Regions from separate parts of the Streptomyces sp. NPDC058464 genome, predicted to be linked through region 3. Evidence: riboswitches for the same ligand, from Rfam matches in the RefSeq annotation. Region 3 holds a riboswitch; each other region holds the start of a gene.
The links. A riboswitch is a leader RNA that binds a small molecule or an ion and turns the genes downstream of it on or off. The one in region 3 is predicted to bind cyclic di-AMP.
Positions count from the first base shown of each region.

Region 1 (2,254 bases), on a different contig from region 3:
GTCACGATGTCGGGGCCGGGGACCGTCGAACTCCAGCCCTGCGGGGTGACCAAGGCGACCGGGCTCGCGCTGGCCGCCGGCCATCTGGGGCTGAGCCCCGGACAGGCCATCGCCTTCGGGGACATGCCCAACGACATCCCGATGTTCGAGTGGGCGGCCCACGGGGTGGCGATGGCCAACGCGCACCCCGAACTCAAGGCGCTGGCCGACGAGATCACCGCGTCGAACGAGGACGACGGCATCGCCGCCGTCCTCGAAAGACTCTTCGACTGACGCGCGGTACGTCGGTCGGCTCAGTACGCGCCGTGGACGTTGTCCATCGAGCCGTACCGCGCGGCGGCGTAGTTGCAGGCGGCGGTGATGTTCGCGACCGGGTCGTAGATGTCGAACGACGTGCCGTCCACGTGGTAGGTCTTGAATGTCGGGTCGATGACCTGGAGCAGGCCCTTGGACGGGATGCCCTTGGCCGCGTTGGAGTCCCAGAGGTTGATGGCCCGCGGGTTGCCGGAGGACTCCCGCATTATGTTGCGGTAGATGCCGTTGTAGGTGCCCGGGATGCGCTTCTCCCGCATGATCGCGAGCGACTCGCGGATCCAGCCGTCGAGGTTGTTCGGGTACCCGGCGAGGGTGGTCGAGGCCGTCGTGGTGGAGGACCCGGCGGCGGAGGCGGCGGTCGCCCCGATGAGCGGGAGGGCGAGGACGGCGGCGCCGGTGCCGGCGACGACGAGCGTGCGGATGATGCGGTTACGGCGGGGAGTGCGGTGCTGGGCGGCAGCAGACATGGCGTTTTCCTCTCCGTCGCCTGCGAGGTGAGCTGTCGGGTTCGGGCCCGGGGAGTGCCCGGCCGCACCGCCCGAAGGCGATGCGATTTCACCCCTAGCCGTTCCGGAACGACGTCTGTCCGCTGACGTCGGCCGCCCGGTCCGGCGACTTACCTGGGTTCCCCGCTCCTGCCGTGCGAATGAACTCGTCGATGGGTTACGACGGGCGGCGGCAGGATTCGGCGTCCGCCCGGCGAGCGGGAACGTATGCGAGGGCACATGTCAGGAACAAGTACCTGATGCGCACAACACACCGATTGACCTTTTACTGAGGCGTATGGGGTACTTGATCCTTTGCGTTTGCCAACCCTCAACTGGCCTGCAGGGGAAGGGAAAGGAGGGTTGTGGCGGGCCTTGCGCCACCCGGGTCCGCGTGACCTACTTCACGAAAGAGCAATAGCGGCAAATCGGGCATCAGGGATTCCTGAAATCCGCCTTTTTCCTGGTTCGACGGAAAGGCGCCACGCTTCCATTCGCGCGGATTGCCCGGCCTGGGGGTGGTGGAGTGGGGGCTAATGCGGAGATTTCGATGAGTAGTCCGAATTGTCGGATCAGGTACTTCTCCGGCGTGCTCTCCGTCAACCTCGGCGGCTCCGGGTGCGTGTGCGTGCCACTGACCCGCCCGGGGTGGGAAGTTGGGTGCGCGCGTGAAGGAATGTGGCTCGAGGGATGCGGAGGTCGCCGTGCGTGGTCTCGCGAAGGAAGGGTGCACGGGTGTGCAGGAGGTGCCGCCGTTCGGGCGCCGGGTGTCCCCGGCGGGGTCGGCGGAACCGGCGGGTTACGGGTGGGGTGCGCCCGGGCAGGTGACGTCGGTCGGGGGAGCCGGGACCGTTTCCGGGCGGCGCTCGGGTGGAAGGTCTGCCGCCGGCGAGGGACACGGCATGTATCCCGGTTCGGGACAAGTGCCCGCACTTCCTGTTAAGTCAGTGGATGTCAGGTCATATCGGCTGATCAAAAACATAACGGTCGTGATCCGATAGCGCCCGGGGTGTAACCGTGGGCGCTATCGGTGATCGAAACCCGACCGGATACGCTGACTTGAGTGAGGGCAGCGACCTATCGACAAACCGCGTAATCGCCAGTAGACACCAGCAGACAGGAGACCCCTCGTGACCGTCGTCGGGCCGTTCGGGCTGAGCGTGCGGGACCAGGCTCTGGAAGCCGATGTCCAGGCCGGATTGACGGCTGTCGAGGAAGGCTTGCTAGAAGCCACCAAGAGCGAGGTCCCGTTCATCACGGAGGCCGCGCAGCACCTCGTACGGGCCGGAGGCAAGCGGTTCCGCCCGCTGCTGGTGATGCTCGCCGCGCAGTTCGGCGACCCGTACGCGCCCGGTGTGGTGCCGTCGGCCGTCGTCGTCGAGCTCACCCATCTGGCCACGCTGTACCACGACGACGTCATGGACGAGGCGGCCGTACGGCGCGGTGTCGACAGC
Region 1 is NZ_JBHXMA010000008.1:110,435-112,688, reverse strand. It holds gene ACFWPQ_RS13525 (HAD family hydrolase) at 1-273, shown strand, start outside; gene ACFWPQ_RS13520 (transglycosylase SLT domain-containing protein) at 294-782, opposite strand; cyclic di-AMP (ydaO/yuaA leader) riboswitch at 787-983, opposite strand; gene ACFWPQ_RS13515 (polyprenyl synthetase family protein) at 1,931-2,254, shown strand, end outside.
Region 1: it holds a riboswitch for cyclic di-AMP, as region 3 does, so the genes downstream of both, ACFWPQ_RS13520 (transglycosylase SLT domain-containing protein) here and ACFWPQ_RS30895 (peptidoglycan DD-metalloendopeptidase family protein) in region 3, are expected to answer to the same signal.

Region 2 (2,254 bases), on a different contig from region 3:
TCTCCGAACTCGCCACCAACGCCGTGCAGCATACGTTCGGGCAGTCACCCACCTTCACGGTGGACCTCGTGCTCGACCGCGACGAACAGCTGCGCATCGGCGTCACGGACAGTCATCCGCGCTTCCCCAAGAGACTTCCCGCCGCGGTCCAGCAGGACAACGGGCGCGGCATGGTCATCATCCGCTGGCTGACCGCCGAATGCGGCGGCAAGCTCCGGGTGCGCCCCACCCGGGAGGGCGGCAAGACCGTCTCCATCGAACTTCCCTGGACGGTCCCGGCCGGCACCGTCACCGCGGCCGGCCAGCAGGAACCGTAGCCCTGAGTCCCCGCCGGCCGGCCACCGGGTGCTGCCGCGCGGATCAGCTGACCCGGCCGTACCAGACGCTGCGCGTCCAGATCTTCTGGAGCCTCACCACGTCCCCGGTCTTCGGGGCGTGCCAGATCTTTCCCTTCCCGGCGTAGATGCCGACGTGGTACACGCTGGAACCCGAGTGGAAGAAGACCAGGTCCCCGGCCTTGCGGTTGCCGGCCGAGATGTGACGGGTCTTGTTGTACTGCTGGGCCGCCGTACGAGGCAGCTTCTTGCCCGCCTTCTTGAACGAGTACAGCGTGAGCCCGGAGCAGTCGAACCTGTTCGGCCCGGTGGCGCCCCACCTGTAGGGCGCGCCCTTCTTCGAGGCAGCGACCTGAAGTGCCTTCGTCGCCATCGTGGCGGCCGAGGCGTCGGAGGCGACACCCGGGATCACGATCGAGCCGCCCACGGCGGCGATGGTCAGTGCCGAGGCCGTACCGGCCCGGGCCATCAGCGACGGAACACGATTGAGCGCATTCATGCGCAACCCTTCGTCAGCCGCCTGTGAAGGATGACCTGTCGGATTCGGGCTGGCGAAGTTGCCCGGCCGTGTTGCCACGGCTTCACCCCAAGGGCTGCTCGGCCCGGTCATGGTGCGACCGTGCCGGCGACCCGGCTTGCTTGGGTCCTCCACTCCTGCCGATGCACTTCTGTCGACGGGTCAATCCGGGCGGCGGCAGGACTCGGCGTCCGCCCGGACCGCCCCGCCGCTGTGGCGGGGGCTTGTCGTCAGACAGGGATCTTCACTCACTCGTGTCCGAAAAACCCAACGGAATCGGGGATTTGTGGGGTTACTCACCACCCACCCGTTCGGGTGGACAACCCTTTGTTCGATTCTCCGTCAACTGCCCTGCGTAGCCCCGGACCTGCGCGAAAGCCGCTCGCGGGCACCCCCGTGCAGGCGGGTCGAGCGGCTCCTGCGGGCAGGTAAAACCACGCCACGCTCCGCCGAACGGCAGTAACCCCTTTGGGTCGTTTCGACTCCGGCCCGGTCGCGCCGTCGACGCACAGGACCGCAGTCCCGCGGGTGTCACCGTACGCAGTCGGGCGGGAGTGCGACGCGAGCGGTCCGGCGCTCGCCGTCGAGCACCCGCAACGCCCGTGCCAGCGTGTCCCCGTGAAGCTCCGTCTCGCCCCGACGATGCATCAGGGTCAGCGCGTCACGCAGCTCGGACGCCGCGCGCACCAGCGCCTGCGCGGCGCGCAGCCCGCGGTAGGTGTCCTCGTTCTGCGCCGGATTGATCCGGCCCAGCAGGTCCACCACGTCCAGGTAACGGTCGATCAGCTCGCCCTCGGCGCGGGTCAGTGCGGGCAGCGGCGGGAGTTCCGGCGGCAGCATCGGCGGCTCACCCCGCGTCCGGCAGGCCGAGCGAGGCCCGGCGACTGGGCACGACCCGGTCCACCAGCCCGTAGGCCAGCGCCTCCTGGGCGTCCAGGATCAGGTCCCGCTCCAGATCCCGGTGCACCTGTTCCGCCGTGCGCCCGGTGTGCCGCACGAGCATCGCTTCCAGCAGTGCCCGTTCCCGGTCCAACTCCTCGGCCCGGATCGCCAGATCGCTCGGCTGGCCGTGGACCGGTTCCGGCAGCGACGGCTGCTGCAGCACGATGCGTGCGCCGGGCAGCACGGACCGCTTGCCCGGCGTGCCGGCCGCGAGCAGCACCGCCGCCGACGCCCCGGCCTGTCCGAGGCAGATCGTCTCGACGTCACAGCTCACGTACTGGACCGTGTCGTAGATCGCGGCCATCGCGCTGAAGGACCCGCCCGGGGAGTTGATGTACAGCGAGATGTCCCGATCCGGAGCCGCGTACTCCAGATACATGAACTGCGCCATCACGTCGTTGGCCGAGGTCTCGTCGACGGGCGTGCCGAGAAAGACGATCCGCTCCTCCAGGAGCTTCGA
Region 2 is NZ_JBHXMA010000053.1:62,160-64,413, reverse strand. It holds gene ACFWPQ_RS44605 (ATP-binding protein) at 1-317, shown strand, start outside; gene ACFWPQ_RS44600 (C40 family peptidase) at 361-834, opposite strand; cyclic di-AMP (ydaO/yuaA leader) riboswitch at 838-1,022, opposite strand; gene ACFWPQ_RS44595 (hypothetical protein) at 1,384-1,692, opposite strand; gene ACFWPQ_RS44590 (ATP-dependent Clp protease proteolytic subunit) at 1,700-2,254, opposite strand, start outside.
Region 2: it holds a riboswitch for cyclic di-AMP, as region 3 does, so the genes downstream of both, ACFWPQ_RS44600 (C40 family peptidase) here and ACFWPQ_RS30895 (peptidoglycan DD-metalloendopeptidase family protein) in region 3, are expected to answer to the same signal.

Region 3 (2,254 bases):
GCACCCCGACTGGGTGCAGTACCAGGAGGGGCGAAAGCGGACAGAACTGCGCAACCAGCTCGTCCTCAACCTGGCCCGCGAGGACGTCCAGGAGTACCTCTGGGAGCAGCTCGACACCCTGCTGTCCAGCGCCCCGATCGACTACGTCAAATGGGACTTCAACCGCTGCTTCACCGACGCGGGCTGGCCCGGTGAGCCCTATCCGCAGCGCCTGTGGGTCGACCACGTCCGCGGGCTGTACGCCCTCCTCGACCGGATCCGCGCGGCCCACCCCGACGTCGCCATCGAGTCCTGCTCCGGCGGTGGCGGACGGATCGACCTCGGAATCATGAGCCGCACCGACGAGGTGTGGACCTCCGACAACACCGACCCGCTGGACCGGCTCGCCATCCAGCACGGCTTCAGCCAGATCCACCCCGCCCGGGTGATGTCCGCCTGGGTCACCGACAGCCCGAACCACCAGCTCAACGGCCGGGTCAGCAGTCTGCGTTTCCGCTTCGTCAGCTCGATGGCGGGGGCACTCGGGGTCGGCGGCGACCTCTCGCGGTGGACCGAGGAGGAGCTGGCCGAGGCCGGGCGCTGGGTGGAGCTCTACAAGGAGATCCGCCCCCTCGTGCAGCGTGGCGACCAGTTCCGGCTGCGGCCGCCGGCCGGCGGGCTCAGCGCGGTGCAGTACACGCTCGGCGGCGAGACCGTCGTCCTCGCCTGGCTGCAGGCCCAGAGCTACGGCGAGCCGGCGCCGGCGCTGCGACTGCAGGGCCTCGACCCCACGGCGTCGTACGAATGCCGCGAAACGGGCGAAGTGTACCGAGGTGCCGTTCTGTTGCATCACGGGCTGCGCACCGGGCTGAAGGGCGACCTGGATGCGTCGGTCATCCGGCTCCGCCGGATCTGACACATCTAACCCATCTGCCCGAATTGGCGCCTTCATTACAACTCGCTCTGGAATAAGGTGACGTGGCGTGACGTGCGTGAGGAGCGTCATATTCGTGACCGTCCGTCGCGCGTCATGTTCACGTAATTGCGGTGCTTTGCAAGAAGGTTGGAAAACCGAAAGGGCCGGAATTCACGGAGGGTGACGGGGATTTCCGGTAACGGATCAAGTGAAACCCGGACAGGCGGAACCGGCCGCTTGTCCGCGTCCGTCTCACTCGCTTACGTTCGCCACACATCCGGTCGGAACGCCGAATCCTGCCGCCGCCCGGAGTCCCCACACACTCACCCGTGCCCGGCAGGAGCGGGGGACCCACCAGGTACGACCGCCTGTTCCGGTTCCCGGGACGGCTAGGGGTGTAGTCACGTCTTCCCGCGTGGCCGGGCAGCTCCAGCCCGAACCCGACAGCTCACCTCGCAGGCGCCGGAGAGGAATGCGTCATGCCCGCGAAGGGTAAGCACCGCCGCCCCAAGTCCCAGCGTCTCACCCGCTCGATGGCCGTCGCCGGAACCGGTGGCGCCGCGCTGGCGCTGCCGCTCATGGGGGCCACCGGCGCCCACGCGGCCACCTCGCAGTCCGTTTCCGAAAAGGCCACGCAGTCGCTTCCCACGGTCGAGAAGACCGCGGTGAAGAATGCGGCCGCGAAGAATTCCGCCGCGCATTCCGCGCACCGCGTCTACACCGTGGTGCCCGGCGACTGTCTTGCGAAGATCGCCCGCGAGCACGACGTCCGCGGCGGCTGGCACCGGCTCTACGCCGACAACCGGGAGGCCGTCGGCGACAACCCCTCGCTGATCCACCCGGGCCTCAAGCTCACGCTCGGCGGCCGGCACGCCGCGACGACGGACACCGCGGACTCCGGCTCCCGTTCCGAGGCGCCCTCGAACTCGCCGTCGTCCACCTCGCCGTCGTCCACCTCGTCGTCCAACTCATCCTCGGCCTCCTCGGCCTCCGCGTCGGACGGCTCGGTGACGAATGCCTCCGGCTTCGCCCTTCCGGTCACCGGTGCCACCGTCGGCACCGGCTACCACGTCGCCGGCAGCATGTGGTCCAGCGGTTACCACACGGGCGTCGACTTCGTCGTCCCGACCGGCACCCCGGTCAAGGCCGTCGGCACGGGCACGGTCGTCACGGCAGGCTGGGGCGGCTCCTACGGCAACCAGGTCGTCGTCCGGCTCGCCGACGGCTACTACGCGCAGTACGGCCACCTCTCCGCCCTCTCCGTCTCGGTCGGCCAGACCGTGACCGCGGGTCAGCAGATCGGCCTCTCCGGCGCGACCGGCAACGTCACCGGTCCGCACCTCCACTTCGAGATCCGCA
Region 3 is NZ_JBHXMA010000026.1:62,282-64,535, reverse strand. It holds gene ACFWPQ_RS30900 (alpha-galactosidase) at 1-895, shown strand, start outside; cyclic di-AMP (ydaO/yuaA leader) riboswitch at 1,210-1,370, shown strand; gene ACFWPQ_RS30895 (peptidoglycan DD-metalloendopeptidase family protein) at 1,375-2,254, shown strand, end outside.